Regions from separate parts of the uncultured Phyllobacterium sp. genome, predicted to be linked through region 3. Evidence: predicted binding sites of a transcription regulator. Region 3 holds the regulator's gene; each other region holds the start of a gene.
The links. The regulator LexA, encoded in region 3, represses DNA repair genes until DNA is damaged. The targets are predictions, from matches to a motif close to TGTTCNNNNTGTGTTCNG.
Positions count from the first base shown of each region.

Region 1: the regulator LexA is predicted to act here: its motif matches at 2,648-2,665, upstream of RDL77_RS03365 (DNA recombination protein RmuC).
Region 2: the regulator LexA is predicted to act here: its motif matches at 2,224-2,241, upstream of recA (recombinase RecA).

Region 1 is NZ_CABSQF010000003.1:191,156-198,044, reverse strand. It holds gene truA (tRNA pseudouridine(38-40) synthase TruA) at 1-622, opposite strand, end outside; gene RDL77_RS03380 (GNAT family N-acetyltransferase) at 622-1,119, opposite strand; gene fmt (methionyl-tRNA formyltransferase) at 1,116-2,045, opposite strand; gene def (peptide deformylase) at 2,055-2,585, opposite strand; gene RDL77_RS03365 (DNA recombination protein RmuC) at 2,700-3,935, shown strand; gene RDL77_RS03360 (cation diffusion facilitator family transporter) at 3,932-4,891, opposite strand; gene RDL77_RS03355 (hydantoinase/oxoprolinase family protein) at 5,036-6,889, shown strand, end outside.
Region 2 is NZ_CABSQF010000010.1:8,943-15,831, forward strand. It holds gene alaS (alanine--tRNA ligase) at 1-614, opposite strand, end outside; gene recA (recombinase RecA) at 1,007-2,101, opposite strand; gene RDL77_RS08180 (carbohydrate kinase family protein) at 2,420-3,370, shown strand; gene RDL77_RS08185 (pseudouridine-5'-phosphate glycosidase) at 3,403-4,332, shown strand; gene RDL77_RS08190 (OmpA family protein) at 4,325-4,984, opposite strand; gene RDL77_RS08195 (GNAT family N-acetyltransferase) at 5,055-5,579, opposite strand; gene RDL77_RS08200 (SDR family oxidoreductase) at 5,902-6,615, shown strand; gene RDL77_RS08205 (helix-turn-helix transcriptional regulator) at 6,797-6,889, opposite strand, start outside.
Region 3 is NZ_CABSQF010000045.1:12,336-19,224, forward strand. It holds gene RDL77_RS20540 (ComEC/Rec2 family competence protein) at 1-1,770, shown strand, start outside; gene lexA (transcriptional repressor LexA) at 1,764-2,483, opposite strand; gene RDL77_RS20550 (GNAT family N-acetyltransferase) at 2,672-3,514, shown strand; gene RDL77_RS20555 (substrate-binding domain-containing protein) at 3,519-4,547, opposite strand; gene RDL77_RS20560 (ABC transporter substrate-binding protein) at 4,968-6,230, shown strand; gene RDL77_RS20565 (carbohydrate ABC transporter permease) at 6,347-6,889, shown strand, end outside.

The DNA of each region.
Region 1 (6,889 bases), on a different contig from region 3:
CGTTCAACGTTCCCGCAAATGAGCGGATCTGGTTGTGCAGGAACGAGCGCGCGGATGCCCTGATTTCGATGATTTCCCCGTTGCGAAGCACACTGAGGTGATCGAGCGATTTGACCGGGCTTTTTGCCTGGCACTGGGTGGCGCGAAAGGTCGTGAAATCATGGGTTCCGACCAGCCGTTGTGCCGCCTCGTGCATTGCCACCGCATCGAGCGGCTTCTTCACCCACCACGCGCGGAATGCTTCCAGCGGTGCTGGCGGACGGCGATTGATGATACGGTAAAGATAATGCCTGCCCGTCGCGGAGAAACGCGCATCGAAATTCTCGGTCATCCGCTCGACATTGATGATCCCGACCGTTTCTCCGGCCACGACCAGATGGGCGTTGAGCGCCTCGCGCACCTTGGCGCTGCTCCAGTCCTTGGTCAGATCCACATGGGCAATCTGGGCAATCGCATGCACGCCGGAATCGGTGCGGCCCGCTGCGCCAAGGGAGATGGTTTCGCCGCAGAACTTGAAGATGGCCTGCTCGATGGCTGCCTGAACGGTATGGCCGTTTTCCTGTCGCTGCCAACCCGCATAGGGGGTGCCGTCATATTCGATGGTGAGCTTGTAGCGCGGCATCAACGGCCCTCGAACGCTCTGGAATAGACCAGCGTTCCCGACAGAGGTGCATCAGCGAAAGCCAGCGCCTGGAGATACTCGCCCTGATATTGGCTGGCAAAACCCGATGCCCGTGCATTCGTATAGCCGAAGCGGCCGTAATAGGCGGGATCGCCGAGGACAATGGAAAGGGTTTCGCCCATGAGCACCAATTCCTGATGCGCGGCCCTGATCAGTGCCGATCCGACGCCTTTGCCCTGGTGACCTGAGACGACACTGAGCGGCGCCAGTGCAACCGCGTCAAAGCTGGTTCCATTCTCAACGCGCAGCCTTGAAAAAAGGATGTGGCCCGCCAGGGCACCACCGAACTCCGCAACCAGTTCGAGCACGATATCGCCGTTGCTACTGAGTTGCTCGACCAGCCTTGCCTCATCCGGTCCCGCAAAAGCGTCTTCGACGATAGCGGAGATCAACGCGCGGTCCGCGGGCTGTACGCGACGAATGGTGATGCTGCTCATGGCAGCTTTGCCCCTTGCGCAATCTTGGCGCCGCGCTGGAATTCCTGCCCGTCCATCGCCTTGCCGCCCGCCCGCTGCAGCGCGCGCAAACGCACTGCACCTTCTCCGCAGGCAATGCGCAGATCGTCATCAAGCACCGTGCCCGGCACGCCGGCACCGGTTGCAAGCAGCGAGCGCAGCAACTTGACGCGTTCGAGGCCGTCACCGATCTCCATCTCGCACCAGGCGCCCGGAAACGGTGCCAGACCGCGAATACGATTGTGGATGTCAATGGCCGGCAGGGTCCAGTCGATGCGGGTTTCAACCTTGGTGATCTTCGACGCGTAGGTGACACCGTCTTCCGATTGCGGTGTCAGGGTGAGGCTGTCCCGTTCCAGCGCGGCCATGGCGCGCACCATCAGGTCGGCGCCGATCATGCTGAGCTGGTCGTGCAGCTCGCCCGCGGTCGTGTCGGGTGTGATCTTGACCTTTTCGGCCATGGCGACCGGGCCGGTATCCAGCCCCTCATCCATTTTCATGATCATCATGCCGGTTTCGCTGTCGCCCGCCATGATGGCCCGCTGGATCGGTGCGGCGCCGCGCCAGCGCGGAAGAAGCGAGGCATGGCCGTTGTAGCAGCCAAGGCGCGTGCCTTCGAGAATGGCGGTAGGCAAGATCAGGCCATAGGCCACCACGATGGCAACGTCCGCATTGAGATCGCGGAACGCCTGCTGTTCCTCGGGGCTGCGAAGGCTTTTGGGCGTGCGCACTTCAATGCCGAATTCTTCGGCATTGCGATGAACGGGCGAGGGGGTCAGTTCCAGTCCGCGCCGGCCTGCCGGACGCGGCGGCTGACTGTAGACGGCGACGATCTCATGGCCCTGGCCAATGAGCGCGTTGAGAACCGGCACGGAGAATTCCGGGGTTCCCATGAAGACGATACGCAGGCTCATGGCTTACACCGCCAGCCGGCTCGGAACGCGATCCTTGGCAAGCTTCTTGAACTTTTTCACCACCATTTCACGCTTGAGGCGCGAGATGTAATCGATGAACAGAACGCCGTTGAGGTGGTCGATCTCGTGCTGAAGGCAGGTTGCCAGCAAACCGTCCGCCTCGATCTCGTGCTTCTTGCCTTCGATATCGAAATAGGCAACGCGCACTTTTGCCGGACGTTCCACTTCCGCATAATAATCCGGAATGGACAGGCAGCCTTCTTCATAGACGTTGCGTTCGGTGCTCGACGACAAAATCTCAGGGTTGATGAAAACCTGGGGTGCCTTCGGTTCGTCTTCCTTGGCAAGGTCGATCACCAGCATGCGCAGCGGTTCCGCCACCTGAATGGCGGCAAGGCCGATCCCCGGCGCGTCATACATGGTGTCGAGCATGTCGTTGGAGAATTTGCGCAAATCGGCATCAAAGCGCTCCACGGGTTTGGAAACCTGGCGCAACAGCGGATCGGGAAGAATGACAAGCGGTTTGATAGACATGAGCATCACCTAATATCTCGGCTTTCAACCGTCAATCCCGGCATAAATGGCATTTGTGAAAATGTTCTCGTTTTGATCTCACATTTGCCATCCGAATCGGTTAGTCTGCTTCCCATGGAAACATCACATTCACTCGACCAGCCACTGTTTCAGCTCGGTGCCACGTCGATATCGGTCGGTACTGCACTGGTAATGGCGGCTGTCATCGTTGCACTTGCCATTGTCCTGTGCGGGATCGCGCTGTGGCGTTCGGCACGGGTACGGCTGATCGCGGAATTCCAGGCGGAAGACCGTGCGCGTGATGCGGAAGTGCGGATGGCCGAGATCCTGAAGAGCCAGTCAGAGATGCAGGGCCGCATGCAGACCATGGCGGAACTTTTCGGTTCGCGCCAGGCGGAGCTCAACCAGTCGATCCGCGAACGCCTTGACGGCATGACCAGCCGCATCGGCCAGACCATGACGGAACAGACGCAGTCGACCCATGAAAATCTGGCCAAATTGCAGGAGCGGCTGGCGGTCATCGATACCGCGCAGAACAATATCCAGTCGCTGGCCGGACAGGTTGTCCAGCTGCAGGCGATTCTCGCCAACAAGCAGACGCGCGGCGCTTTCGGTCAGGCGCGCATGGAAACCATCATTGCCGATGGCTTGCCGCAAGGGGCCTATGAGTTCCAGGCTACGCTTTCCAATGGAAGCCGGCCGGATTGTATCGTCCGCATGCCGAATGGCGCCCCCAATCTGGTCATCGACGCCAAATTTCCGCTGGAAGCATGGAACGCCATCCGCGAGTCCGAGACACCGGATACGAAGAAACTGGCGCTTGCCCAGTTTCGCCGGGATATCGAAATCCATATTCGCGATGTTTCAGAGAAATACCTGATCAATGGCGAAACCCAGGATACGGCATTTCTCTTTGTGCCGTCGGAATCCATCTTTGCCGAAATCCACGAGAATTTCGAAGGCGTTGTGCAGAAAGCCCATCGTTCGCGCATCGTCATCGTATCGCCGTCGCTGCTGATGCTGTCCATTCAGGTCATTCAGGCGGTGCTCAAGGATGTGCGCATGCGCGAGCAGGCACATCTCATCCAGGGTGAGGTGATCCGCCTGATGGAAGATGTCGGGCGCCTGGACGACCGGGTCCGGCGACTGCAGACGCATTTCGGTCAGGCGAGCAAGGATATTGACGATATTCTCGTCTCGTCCAGCAAGGTGACGAAGCGCGGCCAGAAGATCGAGGCGCTGGAGTTTGTCGATCCGGCGGCCGGCGAACCCGCGAAGGGGCCGGATGCCAACAGGTCGGCAGCATCGGCAACGGGCCAGTTGCGCCTGCGCGTGGTGGATGAAGATTAGCCCTCAACGATTTTTTGCCGCCGCGTCTTCCAGGTACTTGCAGTCTGCGGTTTGACGAAGACGGACACGATGTCCGGGTTGGCCTGACGGATTGCTGTTTCGATACGCTCGACGCAGGCTTCGATCTCGGGTGCGGTAAGACGATCCTCAAATTCAATGCTGAGCCCGGCAACGATCTGCTTGGGTCCCATATGGACGGTCAGCACGCCGTTTGCCTGCTGAATGGCCGGATCTTTGCCCGCAATATCAAGAATCTGCTGTTCCGCTTCCGGCAGCGCCGACTCGCCGATCAGCAGGCCCTTGCTTTCCCGGGCGAGGAAAATTGCGGTTGCACCGAGGATGATGGCAATGCCGATGGAGGCAACCCCGTCGAATTCGGGCATGTCGAAGAATTGCGCCGCTGAAATGCCGGCAAACGCTACGATGAGTCCCAGCAGCGCAGCCGTATCCTCAAACAGGACCGTAAAGACGCTCGGGTCCTTGCTCTGTTGCACGGCTTCGAGGTAACCGAGTTTGCCTTTCATGGTTCGGAATTCTTTCAGCGCGACTGTCCATGAGATGCCCTCGAACAGCAGCGCAAAGCCAAGCACGACATAATTGACAGTGGGATTGGCGACGGGCTCCGGCTCAAGAATGTGGATGAGGCCTTCATAGAACGAGACACCGGCACCCACGGCAAACACCAGCAGCGCAACGATGAAACTCCAGAAGTAAAGCTCGCGTCCATGGCCGAGCGGATGCGCCTTGTCGGCTGGCTTGGCGGCCCGCCGCAGGCCGTAGAGAAGCAGGCCGCCATTTCCCGTATCCACCAGCGAATGAACGCCTTCCGACAGCATGGCGGAACTACCGGTGAAGAAGGCGGCAATGAACTTGGTTGCCGCGATCAGAAGATTGCCGAGGATGGCGGCATAGATAACCTTCTTCGATCCCGCATGACTGCCAGATTGTGATGCCATAGAAGCCCCCTTTTCCCACGCGTCAACGTAGCAGGAGTTGAATGGTTCCGGCAGTGTTGTGCTGTTGCGGCGGCAAATGGTCGGAATGACGCTAGTCGTTGGTGCCGTCATGGGATAACCCTGCCACAAACGGCGCAGGGCATCATGGCTGATTCACAGGTAGAGAACGCAATTTTCCTCGGTATTGATACGGGCGGCACCTATACGGATGCGGTTCTCTGGTCGGAGGCGCGCGGCGTTATCGCCAAGGCCAAGGCTCTGACAACACGCCACGATCTGAGTGTCGGCATCTCCGGCGCGGTCGAGCGCATTGTCGAAGAGGCTTCGGTTGATCCCGGCCATATCCGCCTTGTGTCCATGTCGACGACACTGGCCACCAATGCCCTTGTCGAAGGGCAGGGCGGACGGATCGCGCTTGTCATGGTCGGGTTCTCGCCGGCCGACCTGGAGAAGGCGGACCTCGGGTCTGCCCTTGGCTCCGATCCCGTCGTCTTCCTGCCCGGCGGCCATGATGTCTATGGCCGCCCGCAACCTTTCGATGTCTCGGCGCTGCAGGAGGCCTTGCCGCGCCTCAAGGAGGAGGTGACGGGTTTTGCAGTCTGCGCCTATTTTGCCGTGCGCAACCCCGAGCATGAAATTGCCGTTCGTGATCTTGTGCGCGCTCAGACGGGTCTGCCTGTTACCTGCAGTCACGAACTTTCGGCCAAGCTGAACGGTCCGCGCCGGGCCCTGACAACGGTCCTCAATGCGCGGCTCATCGCCATGATTGACCGCCTCGTCGCGGCAACGGAAGGTTTCCTCGACCGGCGCGGCATTCATGCGCCGCTCATGGTGGTGCGCGGCGATGGCGCACTGGTCTCGGCGGCTTTTGCACGGCATCGCCCGATCGAAACGATCCTGTCGGGACCGGCTGCCAGCCTTGTCGGCGCGCGCCACATGACGGGCCTCGACAACGCCATCGTGTCCGATATTGGCGGGACGACCACGGACGTTGCCGTTCTCGACAATGGCCGTCCACGGCTCGATCCCAATGGCGCCACCGTTGGCGGTTTCCGCACCATGGTCGAGGCGGTGGCCATGCGCACATTCGGGCTGGGTGGCGATTCAGAGGTGTCGCTGGACGACAATGCCATGGCGCCGCGCATCATGCTTGGACCAAGGCGGCTGGTGCCGCTGTCTCTGCTTGCGGCCAATCACGGTGCCATCGTCATCGATCATCTGGCGCGGCAGGTGAAGACGGCCAATCCCGGACGCCTGGATGGCCGGTTCGCTCTATTGACCGGCGTTCCCGAGCAAATGGCATCCGGATTGAGCAAGGGGGAAGCCGAGCTCTACCAGCGGATTACGCGGGAACCGCAGCCGCTCGACCGGCTCCTGAACTCCGTTTCCCAGACCGCGACGATCAACCGGCTGGTCGCGCGGGGACTCGTCCATCTCTCGGGGTTCACGCCGTCCGATGCCTGCCATGTTCTCCATCTGCAGAACAATTGGAACGGCGAAGCGGCGCGCTATGGCGCCATTCTCTATGCGAGGCGCAAGGACGGCGCGGGCCGCCCGCTGTGCGATACGCCGGAGGAAATTTCGCGGCGTACCTATGACGCGCTCATCCGCCGTTCATCGGAAGTGGTGCTGGAAACCATCTTTGCCGAGGATGGATTGGATGGACCTGACATGGTAGCCAGTCCGCTGACCCAGCGCGCGCTTTCCGGGCAGGGCGGTATTGCCGGCGTCAAGCTTGATATTGACCGGCCGCTGATCGGCCTGGGTGCTTCCGCTCCCGTCTATTATCCCGCCGTTGGAGCCATGCTGGGTGCGCCAAGCATTGTTCCCGTCGATACGGATGTCGCCAATGCGCTCGGTGCCGTGGTCGGGCAGGTGCGCGTATCGGTCGAAGCCTACATCAGCCAGCCCGCCGAAGGGATTTTTCGCGTGGCAGCGGGGGAGGCGGTGAAGGACTTTCAGGAGGAAGATCTCGCGATTGCCTTCGCCGAAGAAACG
Region 2 (6,889 bases), on a different contig from region 3:
ACGAGGTTCCAGATCTCGATGAAGCGGTCGCCATCCTCGTTGGCGCTGCCGGGAGGGCCGCCCCAGATGTCTTCGCCATGGTCGTAGAAAATTTCCGAGCACGGGCCGCATGGGCCGGTATCGCCCATCGCCCAGAAATTGTCGCTGGTGGCGATGCGGATGATGCGGTCATCGGACAGGCCGGCGATCTTCTTCCAGAATCCGGCAGCCGCATCGTCCGTGTGGTAGACGGTGACGAGCAGCTTGTTCCTGTCGAGACCATATTCCTTGGTGATAAGGTTCCAGGCCAGGCTGATCGCCTCTTCCTTGAAGTAATCGCCGAAGGAGAAATTGCCGAGCATTTCAAAGAAAGTATGGTGGCGGGCGGTATAGCCGACATTGTCCAGGTCATTGTGCTTGCCGCCGGCGCGCACGCATTTCTGCGATGTCGTGGCCCGGCTGTAAGGCCGCTGCTCCAGACCGGTGAAAACATTCTTGAACTGCACCATGCCGGCATTGGTGAACATCAGCGTCGGGTCGTTGCGCGGCACAAGCGGGCTCGACGCCACGATCTCATGGCCGTTCTTCTTGAAATAGTTCAGAAATGTCGACCGGATTTCGTTGACGCCACTCATGTGCATTGCCTTCTGACTTGTCTCTAACCAAAGCGAAATAGCCCCTTTCTGCAACAAAAGGGCGGAACGCAACGCTTGTAGCGATGCGACCGCGGCCTGTCCAGAAAATCCCTGTGATAATGGGCCTTGCTTATGAACAGCACAGTCTTCGAATACGTGCACTCTTCCTCATGCTGAGCTTGTCGAAGCACGCAGAGCGGTTGTGCGTGCTTCGACAAGCTCAGCATGAGGGAGGTCTGCTCAATATGTGGGAAGGTAGCGCTGCGTGCGGTGAAGCACAGCCTCGGCCCGAGGGACGTTCTTACAGCGTGAGAGCATTTTAAAAGAAAAACCCGCATCCGGCGGCCGGATGCGGGTTTGAATTGCGGACCGGAACGGTCCGTCCTGGGAGATCAGCCTTCGGCGGCCTCGGGTCCGTCATTGTCCTCGACATCGTCCGGGCCCTTGTCCAGCATCTGCTCGGCAATCAGACCGGCATTCTGGCGCAGGACCAGCTCAATCTCATTGGCCACTTCGGGATTGTCCTTGAGGAAGAGCTTTGCGTTGTCGCGGCCCTGCCCCAGACGCTGGGAATTGTAGGAGAACCACGAACCGGATTTTTCAACGATACCCGCCTTGACGCCGAGATCGACCAGTTCGCCCGTCTTGGAAACACCTTCGCCATACATGATGTCGAATTCGACCTGCTTGAAGGGGGGCGCAAGCTTGTTCTTGACCACCTTGACGCGGGTCTGGTTGCCGACCACCTCATCACGTTCCTTCAGCGCACCGATGCGGCGGATATCGAGACGCACTGAAGCATAGAATTTCAGCGCATTGCCGCCCGTCGTGGTTTCAGGCGAACCGAACATCACGCCGATCTTCATGCGGATCTGGTTGATGAAGATAACCATGCAATTGGAGCGGGAAATGGATGCGGTCAGCTTGCGCAGCGCCTGGCTCATCAGGCGGGCCTGCAGGCCGGGGAGAGAATCGCCCATCTCGCCTTCGATTTCCGCACGCGGGGTCAAGGCGGCAACGGAATCGACCACCAGAACATCGATCGCACCGGAACGCACCAGCGTATCGGTGATCTCCAGCGCCTGCTCGCCCGTATCAGGCTGCGAGATCAGAAGATTCTCCAGATCCACGCCCAGCTTGCGGGCATAGACCGGGTCCAGCGCATGTTCCGCGTCGACAAAGGCGCAGATGCCGCCCTTCTTCTGGGCTTCCGCAATCGTATGCAGCGCCAGGGTTGTCTTACCCGAGCTTTCCGGCCCATAAATCTCGACAATGCGGCCTTTCGGCAGACCGCCGACGCCAAGGGCTATATCCAGGGAAAGCGACCCGGTCGAAACCGTCTCAATTTCCACAACCTGCTCATTGCGTCCAAGCCGCATGATCGAACCCTTACCAAAGGCTCTCTCGATCTGTGACAATGCCGCATCCAGCGCTTTCGTTTTATCCACCGAATTACCCTCAACTAACCGCAAAGAATTTTGAGCCATGTTACACTACCCCTGTGCTATCCATGAAGCCCGGATGCTCCGGCCTTTGAAGATATTTGTATCTGTTTTGTTCTCATTTGGCAATATGTACAAGCCATTGAAAAACAATAATAACACAAAAATGTTCTTAAAATGTTCCGAAAGTTGGCTGCCTGCGCTTGTCCACATGTTCCTCGTGTTCGGGCAGCATGGACGGGAAAACCGCGGCCGGCAAATTCGAATCGTTGCGGCGATTGCGTCGGGGCAGCAGGCCATCTAGAGAAGGAAAGGACCAAGTGTCTTGCAACCGATCATTTTGTTCAGCAAAAGCCACCAACCATGACTCAGGATTACACACCGCTGCTGTTTGCTGTCGGCGGCGCCCATATGGACCGGCGCGGCCAGAGCAGCGTTCCCTTCATTCCCGGCGCGTCCAACCCCGGCATCATGCGCGAAGAGCCTGGCGGCGGCGTGTTCAATGCTTTGCGCCTTGCCGTGCGGCGCGGTGTGCGGGCTGAAATGCTGTCGGTGCGCGGCGGCGACCGGGTTGGCGATGTCATCGGCGCCGCCTTTGAGGCCGCCGGAATCAAGGACAGTTCCGCCGTGTTCATCGACCGGGCGACCCCGAGCTATACGGCGATCCTCGATGAACAGGGCGATGTGGTGGCGGCCATTGCCGACATGGCGCTGTATGAACTCGCCCTGCCCCGGCAGTTGCGGCGGCGCAAGGGGCGCGATTCCCTCGATGCTGCCGATGCGGGTTTCGGCGATGCCAATCTGCCGTCGGAAGCGTTGCAGAAACTGGCCGAGCTTGCCGGCGGCAAACCGCTCTATGCGCTGGCGATTTCCCCGGCCAAGGCGGTGCGGTTGCGGCCGGTTCTCGGCGATCTCGCCTGCCTGTTCCTCAACCGGCGTGAAGCCTTTGCGCTGACGGGACTGGGCGCCGATGCCAGCCTGCCCGATCTGCACCGCGCCCTGACGGCAGAGGGTCTGCACACTGCCGTTGTCAGCAATGGCGGGCAGGCTGCGCTGGTCTATTCCAGCGGCGGTGCATTCTCCCTTCTTCCGCCAGCGCTGACCGGTATTGCCGACGTGACCGGCGCGGGTGATGCGCTGGCCGGCGGCACCATATCGGCGCTGATGCGCGGCCTTCCCCTGGAGGACGCCGTGCGCGAAGGCTTTGCCGCCTCGGCGCTGACACTGCAAACCCATTCGGCAACGCCGATCTTCACATCCAGGATTTTCGACGCGGCCCTCGCGACCATACCGGAGGCCATCCCGCTCGCATGAGCCAACGGCCTGATACGACAAAGGAAAGAACCATGACCACAACAGCTCTCAACCCGTTCACCGACATTGCACCGGAGGTGCAGAAAGCACTTGCCGCCGGGCAGCCGGTGGTGGCGCTGGAAAGCACGATCATCACCCACGGCATGCCCTACCCGGACAACAGCCGCATGGCCGCCGATGTCGAGACGATCATCCGCGATGGTGGCGCAGTCCCGGCGACCATCGCCATCATCGATGGCCGCCTGAAGATCGGCATTTCGGCCGAGGAACGCGAGGCATTGGCGCAGGTCAAGGGCGCCATGAAGCTGTCGCGTGCCGATCTGGCGTTTGCGCTGTCGGAAGGCCGCACCGGCGGCACCACCGTTGCCGCCACCATGCTGGCCGCACACATGGCCGGCATCAAGGTGTTTGCCACGGGCGGCATCGGCGGTGTGCATATGGGCGCGGAGACCAGTTTCGACATATCGGCCGATCTGGAAGAATTGGGCCGCACCCCGGTGATCGTCGTCTCGGCGGGCGCCAAGGCGATTCTGGATATTGAAAAGACGCTGGAAGTGCTTGAAACCAAAGGCGTACCCGTTGTGGTGCATGGAGCGGATGTTCTGCCGGCCTTCTGGTCGCGCCAGTCGCATCTCAAGGCCCCCTTGCGTCTCGACACGCCGGAAGCCATCGCCAGGTTCCAGGCAACGCGCAGCGCCATCGGCGTCAACGGCGGCATGCTGATCGCCAACCCTATTCCGCTGGAAAGCGAAATTCCGGCCGACATCATGGGCGGATATATCCGTGAAGCCCTGTCGCGCGCCACAAAAAATGGCATCACGGGCAAGGCCGTAACGCCATATCTTCTTTCGGAAATTCTCGACATCACCAAGGGCGAAAGCCTGAAGGCGAATATCGCCCTGGTGGAAAACAATGCACGCCTTGCAGCGCGCATTGCTGTCGCCCTGACACTGGTCAGGTAAGCGGCGAAATCTGCAGTTCGACGCGGCGATTCTGCGACCGGCCGGCTTCCGAATTGTTGGAAGCAATCGGCCGGTCCATGCCGAAGCCGCGAACGGAGAAACGCCGGTTGTCGATGCCCTGCTGGGTCAGGTAGTTCGAAACAGACAGCGCGCGGCGCTCGGACAGAAGCTGGTTGTACTGCTGGCCGCCGACATTGTCCGTATGGCCATAGACATCGATGATGCTCCGGTCGAACTTGCGCAGCACCACTGCAACCGAATTCAGCGTTGCAAAGAACTGCGGCTTCACCGCATCCTGGTCGGTAGCAAACGTGATGTTCGACGGCATGTTCAGGATGATCTGGTCGCCGTTACGGGTCACCGATACGCCCGTGCCCTGCAGCTGGGCCCGAAGCTCCGATTCCTGGCGGTCCATGTAATTGCCGACGGCACCGCCGGCCAGCGCGCCGATACCGGCACCGATCAGCGCCGCGTTGCGGCCGGATTTGCCACCGCCGCCAACGGCGAGACCACCCAGCGCACCAACCGCTGCGCCGATTGCCGCACCACCGGCCGTATTCGATATTTTTTGCTCGCCGGTATAGGGATCGGTGGTGGTGCAACCGGCCAAAAACGTCGCGGCAAGGCAGCCGATGGCAAACTTCTTGATCATGGAATCAGGTCCCCGTTGGAAATGTTGCGAAATATAGCATCGAATACGGCAAAATATGGAAAGCAAACGGCTAAATCAGCCGTAGCCGCGCCATGGCCAGGGCATCGACAAATCGCCCGTTCTTGAAGGCATAATCCCGGTGCACGCCTTCCCGCTCGAAGCCGCATTTTTCGTAGAGACCGATGGCTTTGACATTGTCGGCATGGACCGTCAATTCCAGGCGCCGGATGTTGAGCCAGTTGTCCGCCGCATCGATCAGGGCAAGCAGCAGCGCCTTGCCGATGCCGTGCCCGGTGAAATCGTCGTGCACGCCGAGCCCGAGATGCGCCGTATGGGCCCGCCTGCCATCGGAGCGATGCAGGCCCGCGTGGCCAACGATCTGTTGATCGATCTCGGCAACGATGCTTGTCGTCCCCGCGCCCAGACTTTCGAGCCATTTGCGGGTCTGCTCCGCACTTTGAAAGGGCAGGCGTAAAGTACCGGCACGAAAACCGGGTAAATTGGTCAATGTGTTGATCTGTTCAAAATCGGCGGCACGCGCCGCCCGGATCGAGAATGCGCTATCGTGGGGTGGTGATAAAGGTTGGTCTTGCATCTTGCTCTCCGTTTGTTCGAGGAGAGCGAAGGTCAGACCCTGCTCGCCTCGTGGCAGGGTCTGGTGAAAGATCGCGTCGACGTCAGCGCAACAGCCCTCCACCACCCCTGAAAAGGAGTGCGGTACCAAGCATCATGATATTCGAACGACGGATCATACCGCCATCTTTCACCACAATATCAGTGATTTCAAGAGAGTTTCTGATTCAAAACCTGATCCCGGTTCAAAAATTTTGACGAATATGCCGGGCGGAATTCGTTTGCGCCGCCGGTCTTATTCCAACATGCTCCGCCGCACCCAAACGACACCGACAGGATTTCGCATGACTGAGACCTCACAATCACCCGTAGCAATCATCACCGGCGGCGGACGCGGCATGGGCGCAGGCATAGCGCGCGAGCTGCACGCCAGAGGCTACCGGCTCGGCCTGATGTCGCCGTCCGGCAGCGCCATCGAGCTGGCAGCGGAATTGGGTGCAATCGGCATCAAGGGTTCGGCTGGAGAAGCCAAGGATCTGGAAACGCTCGTCGCCAAGACAGCGGAAGCCTATGGGCGCATCGACGCCGTGGTCAACCATACGGGCCATCCGCCGAAGGGTGACCTCATCGACATCACCGACGAGAAATGGGCGCTTGGCAATGATCTGATGGTGCTGAGCGTCGTGCGCATGGCGCGGCTCGTCACACCCTATATGCTCAAGCAGGGCAAAGGCGCCTGGGTGAACATCACCACCTTTGCCGCTTTCGAGCCAAGCCTCGTCTTCCCGGTGTCCTGCGCCTATCGCGCCGCCGTCGGCGCCTATACAAAACTCTACGCGGATCGCTACGCCGCCGACAATATCCGCATGAATGCGTTGCTTCCCGGCTTTATCGACAGCCTCGATCACAAGCCGGGCACCGAGAGCGGCATCCCGATGAAACGCGTCGGCACCATGAACGAGATCGCCAAGACAACCGCGTTCCTGCTGTCGGACGATGCGGGCTACATCACGGGGCAGAACATTCGCGTGGATGGCGGGATCACCAAACACGTCTAAACAGCGTTAAGGGCAGCACATCGAAGGCTGCCCTGCCATATGGGCGCGTGGTTCGACAAGCTCACCATGAGGGATGGAGTAGGTTGCAGGGAGCTAATCCTGCAATGTTTCCTAGTAGCCTTGCAGCCAAACCACTTCCCTCATGGTGAGCTTGTCGAACCACGCACCTCTTAATCCCGATCTACATCAGGTTGACGCCGAGGGCTTCACGCAGATGCCGTTGGCCGTTCGGCGTCACGGATACGGCGCGCGTGCCGTCGGCGCGCCGGATCCA
Region 3 (6,889 bases):
CGATCGGGCAATTATGACTTTGCCTTCCACAATTACTACAGGGGCATCGGCGGCAGCGGCTTCTTTCTTGGCAAGCCCGAAGCAGCCTCTCTGCCGGAACCGGCTGATTTGACAACCAGAACGCTGTTTGCCGTCGCTGCGATGCGCCAGGCACTCACCGATCGTATCCTCGGTTACATGCCGGGAGAAGCCGGTGCCATCGCCGCATCGCTGATCACCGGCCAGCGTGATGGCATCAGCGAGGCCACCAACAACGCCATGCGGTTGAGCGGCCTGTCGCATATTCTCTCCATTTCGGGATTGCACATGGCGCTCGTGGCCGGGATCGTCATCGGCTCGTTGCGTGCAAGCATGGCCTTCTTTCCGGACTTTGCTGCGCGCTATCCCATCAAGAAATTTTCGGCATGCGCGGCGCTGCTGGCATCGGCATTCTATCTGATGCTCTCGGGGATCGACGTGGCGGCCCAGCGCAGCTTTGTCATGCTGGCAGTCATGCTTGTCGCCATGACCGTAGACCGGGCGGCGCTGTCGCTGCGCAACGTTGCCCTGGCCGCCTTGGTAACCATTGCCATCGCGCCGCACGAGGTGATGGGGCCAAGCTTCCAGATGTCCTACTCGGCCACCGCCGCACTGATCGCATTCTACGGCTGGTGGTCGCCGCGCAAGGCCGGCGGGAATGCCCGGCGTGCATCCGGCAACAGCCTGTTGTTGCGGCTACCCGGCAAGATCGGCGATCATATCAGTGATGTCGCCCTGACATCCCTGGTCGCCGGTTCGGCCAGCGCGATCTTTGCCGCCTATCATTTCAACAATACCGCACCGCTCGGACTGATCGGCAACGCATTTGCCTTGCCCGTGGTCTCGGTTCTGGTCATGCCCTTCGCCGTACTTTCGCTGTTGCTGATGCCGTTCGATCTGGATTTCCTGTCGTTCGCCGTCATGGAGCGTGGCATCGAGCTGGTAGTGTTCATTGCCCATCACGTTGCCGCACTCTCGCCCTCGGGCAATCTCGGTCCGATGCCGCAGCCGAGCCTGATCCTGATGAGCGCGGCACTTGTGATCTTGATATTCCTGTCGTCGTGGTTGCGTCTGTGCAGCCTGCCGCTGTTTGCTGCGGCCGTCCTGATCATGGCGCGCACAGCGCCGCCGGATGTCGTCCTGTCCGAGGATGGCCGGCTGGCCGGTGTGCGCAATGGCACGGCATTGATGATCAATCGCCCGCAGGGCGGCGCCTTCACGTTGAACAACTGGCGGCAGGGCTTTGGGCTGGAACAGATCGTCAAACCGGCGGGGATCGGCAAAGAGGCAGCGGAGGGTGTCTTCGAATGCGCCGGCAAGCTCTGTCTGGCGCGCGAACCGGGCGGTCTCATCATTGCCTATACGGATGATCCAGCGCAAAGGAACGCCGCCTGCAGCGAGGGGAATATTGTCGTGCTAAGCTTTGCCGGCGTGGATACCGGTTGCCCCGTTCCCGGCCCGATGGTGATCACGCGCCGTGATCTCGCCTTGAACGGTGCTGCCGAAATCCGGTTCGGCTCCGGCGGGCAAGGGCAGGGTGACGTGACGGATCTATCGAAAGCCGGAGAAGCGCTGGAGCAAAGGGTGCAGTCGGCCCGCCTGACCTGGGCGATCGGTCCGCCCGACCGACCCTGGAACAAGTACCGCACCCATTCCAATGCGGCGCGCAACCGGCCGGAGCGTTCACGCAAGGCCCATGCGATCGAAAGCGTCCCGAACAATGCCGAACGGGACGCGGCGGCCGGTCAGTAACGGCGGATCAGGCCGACGAGCTTGCCCTGCACCCGCACGCGGTCCGGTCCGAAAATCCGCGTTTCATAGGCTGGGTTGGCGGCTTCCAGGGCAATCGAGGCACCCTTGCGGCGGAACCGCTTGAGGGTGGCTTCCTCGTCATCGACCAGCGCCACGATGATTTCGCCGGGGCTTGCGGTGTCGCCGCGCTTGATGACAACGGTATCGCCGTCGAAAATGCCTGCTTCGATCATCGAGTCGCCCTTGACCTCAAGCGCGTAATGTTCGCCGCTGCCGATCATGTCTGGCGGAAGGCTCAGCATGTGAGTCTGGTTCTGGATGGCGGAAATCGGCACACCGGCGGCAATCCGGCCCATGACCGGAATGCTGACATTGGCAGGCATGTCCATATCGTTGGAGGCGCGCGGCTGCGGCTTCGGCGGCGCAATATTGCGTCCGAGACTGCCCTCGATGACACTCGGCTCGAACTTTCTCTGGCTGTTGAGGCCGGGTGCGATGGAGTCCGGCAGGCGCAGGACTTCCAGCGCGCGTGCCCTGTTCGCAAGCCGGCGAATGAAGCCGCGCTCTTCCAGCGCAGTGATCAGCCGGTGAATGCCGGATTTGGAGGCCAGATCCAGCGCATCCTTCATTTCGTCGAAGGATGGCGGAATGCCCGTCTCCTTCAGACGCTCATGAATGAAGAGAAGAAGTTCATGTTGTTTACGCGTGAGCATCGGCGATCCTTTAGCAGGGAATCGGAAAAACAAAACCAGAACAAACACTATCTGTTCCAGCATTGTTCTACAAGTGCTTAATATTCCGTTGCGGCAATGCTGGAAGCTTGGTTACGAAGCATGTGCGGGCAGAAATGCGCCCATTCAGGGCGCTGTTGCGTCAGTTTCCAGTTGGATATCACAATATCATGACAGCTTTCATCCGAATCGCCGAGCGCCATGACCTTGCCACCATCATCGACTGGGCAGCCGCCGAGGGCTGGAACCCCGGTTTGGACGATGCGGACGCATTCTGGGCCGCGGACCCCAAGGGCTATCACGTGCTTGAGGTGAATGGTGAGTTGACGGCAGCGGTCTCGCTGGTCCGCTATGCGCGAGACTACGGCTTTCTCGGTTTCTACATGGTGCGTGCGCAATCGCGCGGTCTGGGTTTCGGCTGGTCGCTCTGGCAGGGCGTGCTGAGCGGATTTGCCGGACAGACCGTCGGTCTTGATGGTGTCGTTGCCCAGCAGGAAAACTATCGGAAGTCGGGATTTGTCTATGCCCATGCGAATTACCGCTATGGCGGCGCGCCCGGCTGCAGGGCAACCGTCAGCGGCGATATCGTCGCCATCGATGCGCAATGGATCGGTGCTGTCGCTGCCTATGACCGTCAATTCAATCCCGAACCACGGGAATCGTTTATCCGTGCCTGGCTCGGCCCGTCCGGCTCCCGCCACGGCCTGGCCTGTATTGCCGACGGAAAAATCGCGGGGTATGGCGTCGTGCGTGCATGCCGCGAGGGCTGCAAAATCGGTCCCTTGTTTGCCGAAACAGAAGAGATCGCCGACCGGCTGTTTCAATCCCTCGCAGCAACAGCCGGGAATGCGCAGGTCTTTCTGGATATTCCCGGGACCAATGGGGCCGCGCGGCGCCTTTGCGACCGGTACGGTCTGGCGCCGGTGTTCGAAACCGCACGCATGTATCGCGGAGCAGCGCCCGAATTGCCGCTCGACCGGATTTTTGGCATCACAACCTTCGAATTGGGCTAGGCACTCACCGGCGCGGGGCGACGGGCGGACCGCTGGACTGGCGCAGGATGAGTTCGACCGGCCATATCTCGTGGATGTTCTCGACCGGTTCGCCGTCGAGGACACGCACCAGCAATTCGGCGATACGCGACCCGGCGGAGCGGATCGACGACCGGGTGGTGGTCATGGCCGGGACCATGTTGCTGGCATTGAGGTAGGGGAACACGTCGTCATGGGCGATCACCGAGACTTCCTTGCCGAGTTCATAGCCCTTTGAACGGATGGCGCGGAAAATGCCGAGCGCCGTCATCATCGAGCCGGCGAGAATGGCGGTCGGATGCGGCGTATAGGACAAGAGCCGCTGCGCCTCATGAAAACCGGTTTCGTCGGAAAAACGCTCATGCACGATGAAGCGCGGATCAACGGCAATGCCGCGCTCCAGCAATGCTTCGCGATAACCCATTTCGCGGTGTTCGGAAAACGTGTGGCCCTTCAGCCCGTCAATCATCGCGATATGCCGGTGGCCGAGATCGATCAGGTGCGATGCCGCCTGCCGGAAGGCGCCGGCATTGTCGATGTCGAGCCAGGCATGCGGGGCGGCGATATTGGTTCGTCCGTGCAGCACAAAGGGAAATTTCGCTTCCGTCAGCATGGCGACCCGCTCGTCCATCAGGGTGGGGCCGGTGACGATGATGCCGTCCACGCGCTTGCTGGAAATCAGCCGCCGGTAGGCCGCAAGCTCGTCATTGTTGATGCTCGGGCTCATCAGCAGGTCCATTTCGTGCTGCGACAGCTGCTCGGCCAGACCGGAAAAGAACTCGCTCGTATGCGGACCGAAACGTTCGCTGCGGTCGCGCGGCATCAGGATGCCGATGGCGCCGATGCGGCCGATGGCAAGGCGCCGGGCATTGGCATTGGCGCTGTAGCCGAATTTGAGGGCGGCCTGGCTGACGCGTTCGCGCGTCGCCTTGTTGACTTCAGGATAGCCGTTCAGGGCGCGACTGACGGTCGTTTGCGAGAGGCCCAGTTGTTCAGCCAGTTCCTTGAGTTTCATGGCAAGCAATCCAGTACGGTCTTTTCAGGCAATGCAGATATGACTCCAAATAATAAACATAACCAGAGGCTAAATTCAAAGCGCTTTGGTAAATTGCTCGCGATATTGTGATCCGTGGTCGACGCGGTGCTGTTTCAACAGGGCGACAGCCTGGAATTCACGTTCTCAGCAATGCCGTATAATATGCTGTAATATATATATAATAATCCATTTATCACTGCGGTTGACCTTGATGTCTGGTTTGTGTCGCCAATTTGCGGCTTGACAGGTGAAAGAGCCTTTGTCATTTTTCATTCAAAGCGCTTTGAATTTTGATGTTTCAAATGATTTCCAAAGCGCTTCAGGAGGAGTTTTTGAAGAGGGGCTAAGCATCGCTGCGATGTGCGGCAGCCGATTCTGTCAGATTTTTGGGAGGAAATCATGAAAGCCAAATCATTCATTGCGACCCTTTTGACCACGACCTTGCTGGCTTCGGGGGCTTTTGCCGCCAATCTGGCGATCGTATCCGGCGACACCGGCAATGGACGCGAGTTCCTGCGCAAGCAGCTTGACCAGTTCGAGAAGGAAACCGGCAACAAGGTGTCCATCGTTGCCATGCCAGCCAACAGTTCCGACAATTTCGGCCAGTACCGCCTGTGGCTCGCCGCCGGCAATACCGATATCGACGTCTACCGCACCGATGTGATCTGGGCGCCGCAGCTGGCCGACCAGTTCCTCGACCTGAAGGAAGCCGCCAAGGACGTCATCGACCAGCACATACCGTCGATCATCGAAAGCCAGACCGTCGGCGGCAAGCTGGTCGCCTTGCCGATGTTCACCGATGCCCCGGCGCTCTACTACCGCAAGGACCTGCTGGAAAAGTACAAGAAGCCGGTGCCAAAAACCTGGGACGAGATGGCGGCAACCGCCAAGGAAATCCAGGATGGCGAGCGGGCGGCCGGCAACAAGAGCATTTATGGCTTTGTCTTCCAGGCCAATGCCTATGAGGGCCTGACCTGCAACGCGCTCGAATGGGTAAAATCCTCGGGCGGCGGGCAGATCGTCGAGGCGGACGGCACGATTTCGATCAACAATCCGGAAGCGGCAGCGGCCATCGACCGCGCCAAGGGCTGGGTCGATACCATCTCGCCCAAGGGCGTGCTCGCCTACACGGAGGAAGAAGCACGCGGTGTCTGGCAGACCGGCAATTCCGTTTTCATGCGCAACTGGCCCTATGCCTATGCGCTGGCCGGGGCCGATGGCAGCGCCATCAAGGGCAAGTTCGACGTGGCGCCCCTGCCGAGCGGCAAGGATGGCCAAAACTCCGCTGCAACGCTTGGCGGCTGGAACCTGGCGGTTTCAAAATATTCGAAGGCGCCCGAAGAGGCGATCAAGCTGGCGCTGTTCCTCGGCTCTCCCGCACAGCAGAAGGCGCGGGCGATTTCCCAGGCCAGCATGCCGACCATCAAGGCGCTCTACGACGACAAGGATATCGCCGCCGCGCAGCCGCTCATTCCAAACTGGAAGCCGGTGTTTGAAAATTCCGTTCCGCGCCCCTCGGCGCCGACCAAGGTGAAATACAATGAAGTGTCCAACATGTTCTGGAGCGCGGTCCACGATACATTATCGGGCAATGGCACCGCTGCCGAAAACCTTGAGCTTCTGGAAGCAAAGCTGACCGAACTCAAGGGAAACAGCTGGTAGACCCCTGCCAGCAAAAGGGCACGGTGCGGATGGCGTTCACAACCTCCCGAACCCCGTTCGCACCGTTTGCCTGACGCTTTCGCTTCATCCGGAACCACACGGGCAGGAATACGAGCATGACGCCTTCCACCGCACGTTCAGAGCTTTTGCGGCAGCGCGCCCGCTCGGCGCAGCTGTTTCTCATTCCGATGATTGTCGCCCTGGCCATCGTTGCCGGCTGGCCCTTGCTTCGGACAATCTATTTCTCGTTCACCGATGCCTCGCTGACCAATATGAGCGCGGCCAAATGGGTGGGATTCAAGAACTATCTGTCGTGGATCCAGCTGAAAAGCGGCCGCACGATCTTTTCAGGACTTCTGGTCGATCCGACCTGGTGGAACGCCGTGTGGAACACCGTGCGCTTCAGCATCATCTCCGTGGCGCTGGAAGCCTTTTTCGGCATGATCGTCGCGCTTGTTCTGAATGCCGAGTTCAAGGGCAGGGGCATTGTCCGCGCTGCCATCCTCATTCCATGGGCGATCCCGACCATCGTGTCGGCCCGCCTGTGGGGCTGGATGCTGAACGACCAGTTCGGCATTCTCAACGATCTGTTCATGCGCCTGGGGTTCATCAGCCATCCCATTGCCTGGACGGCAAGTGCCGATACGGCCATGACGGCG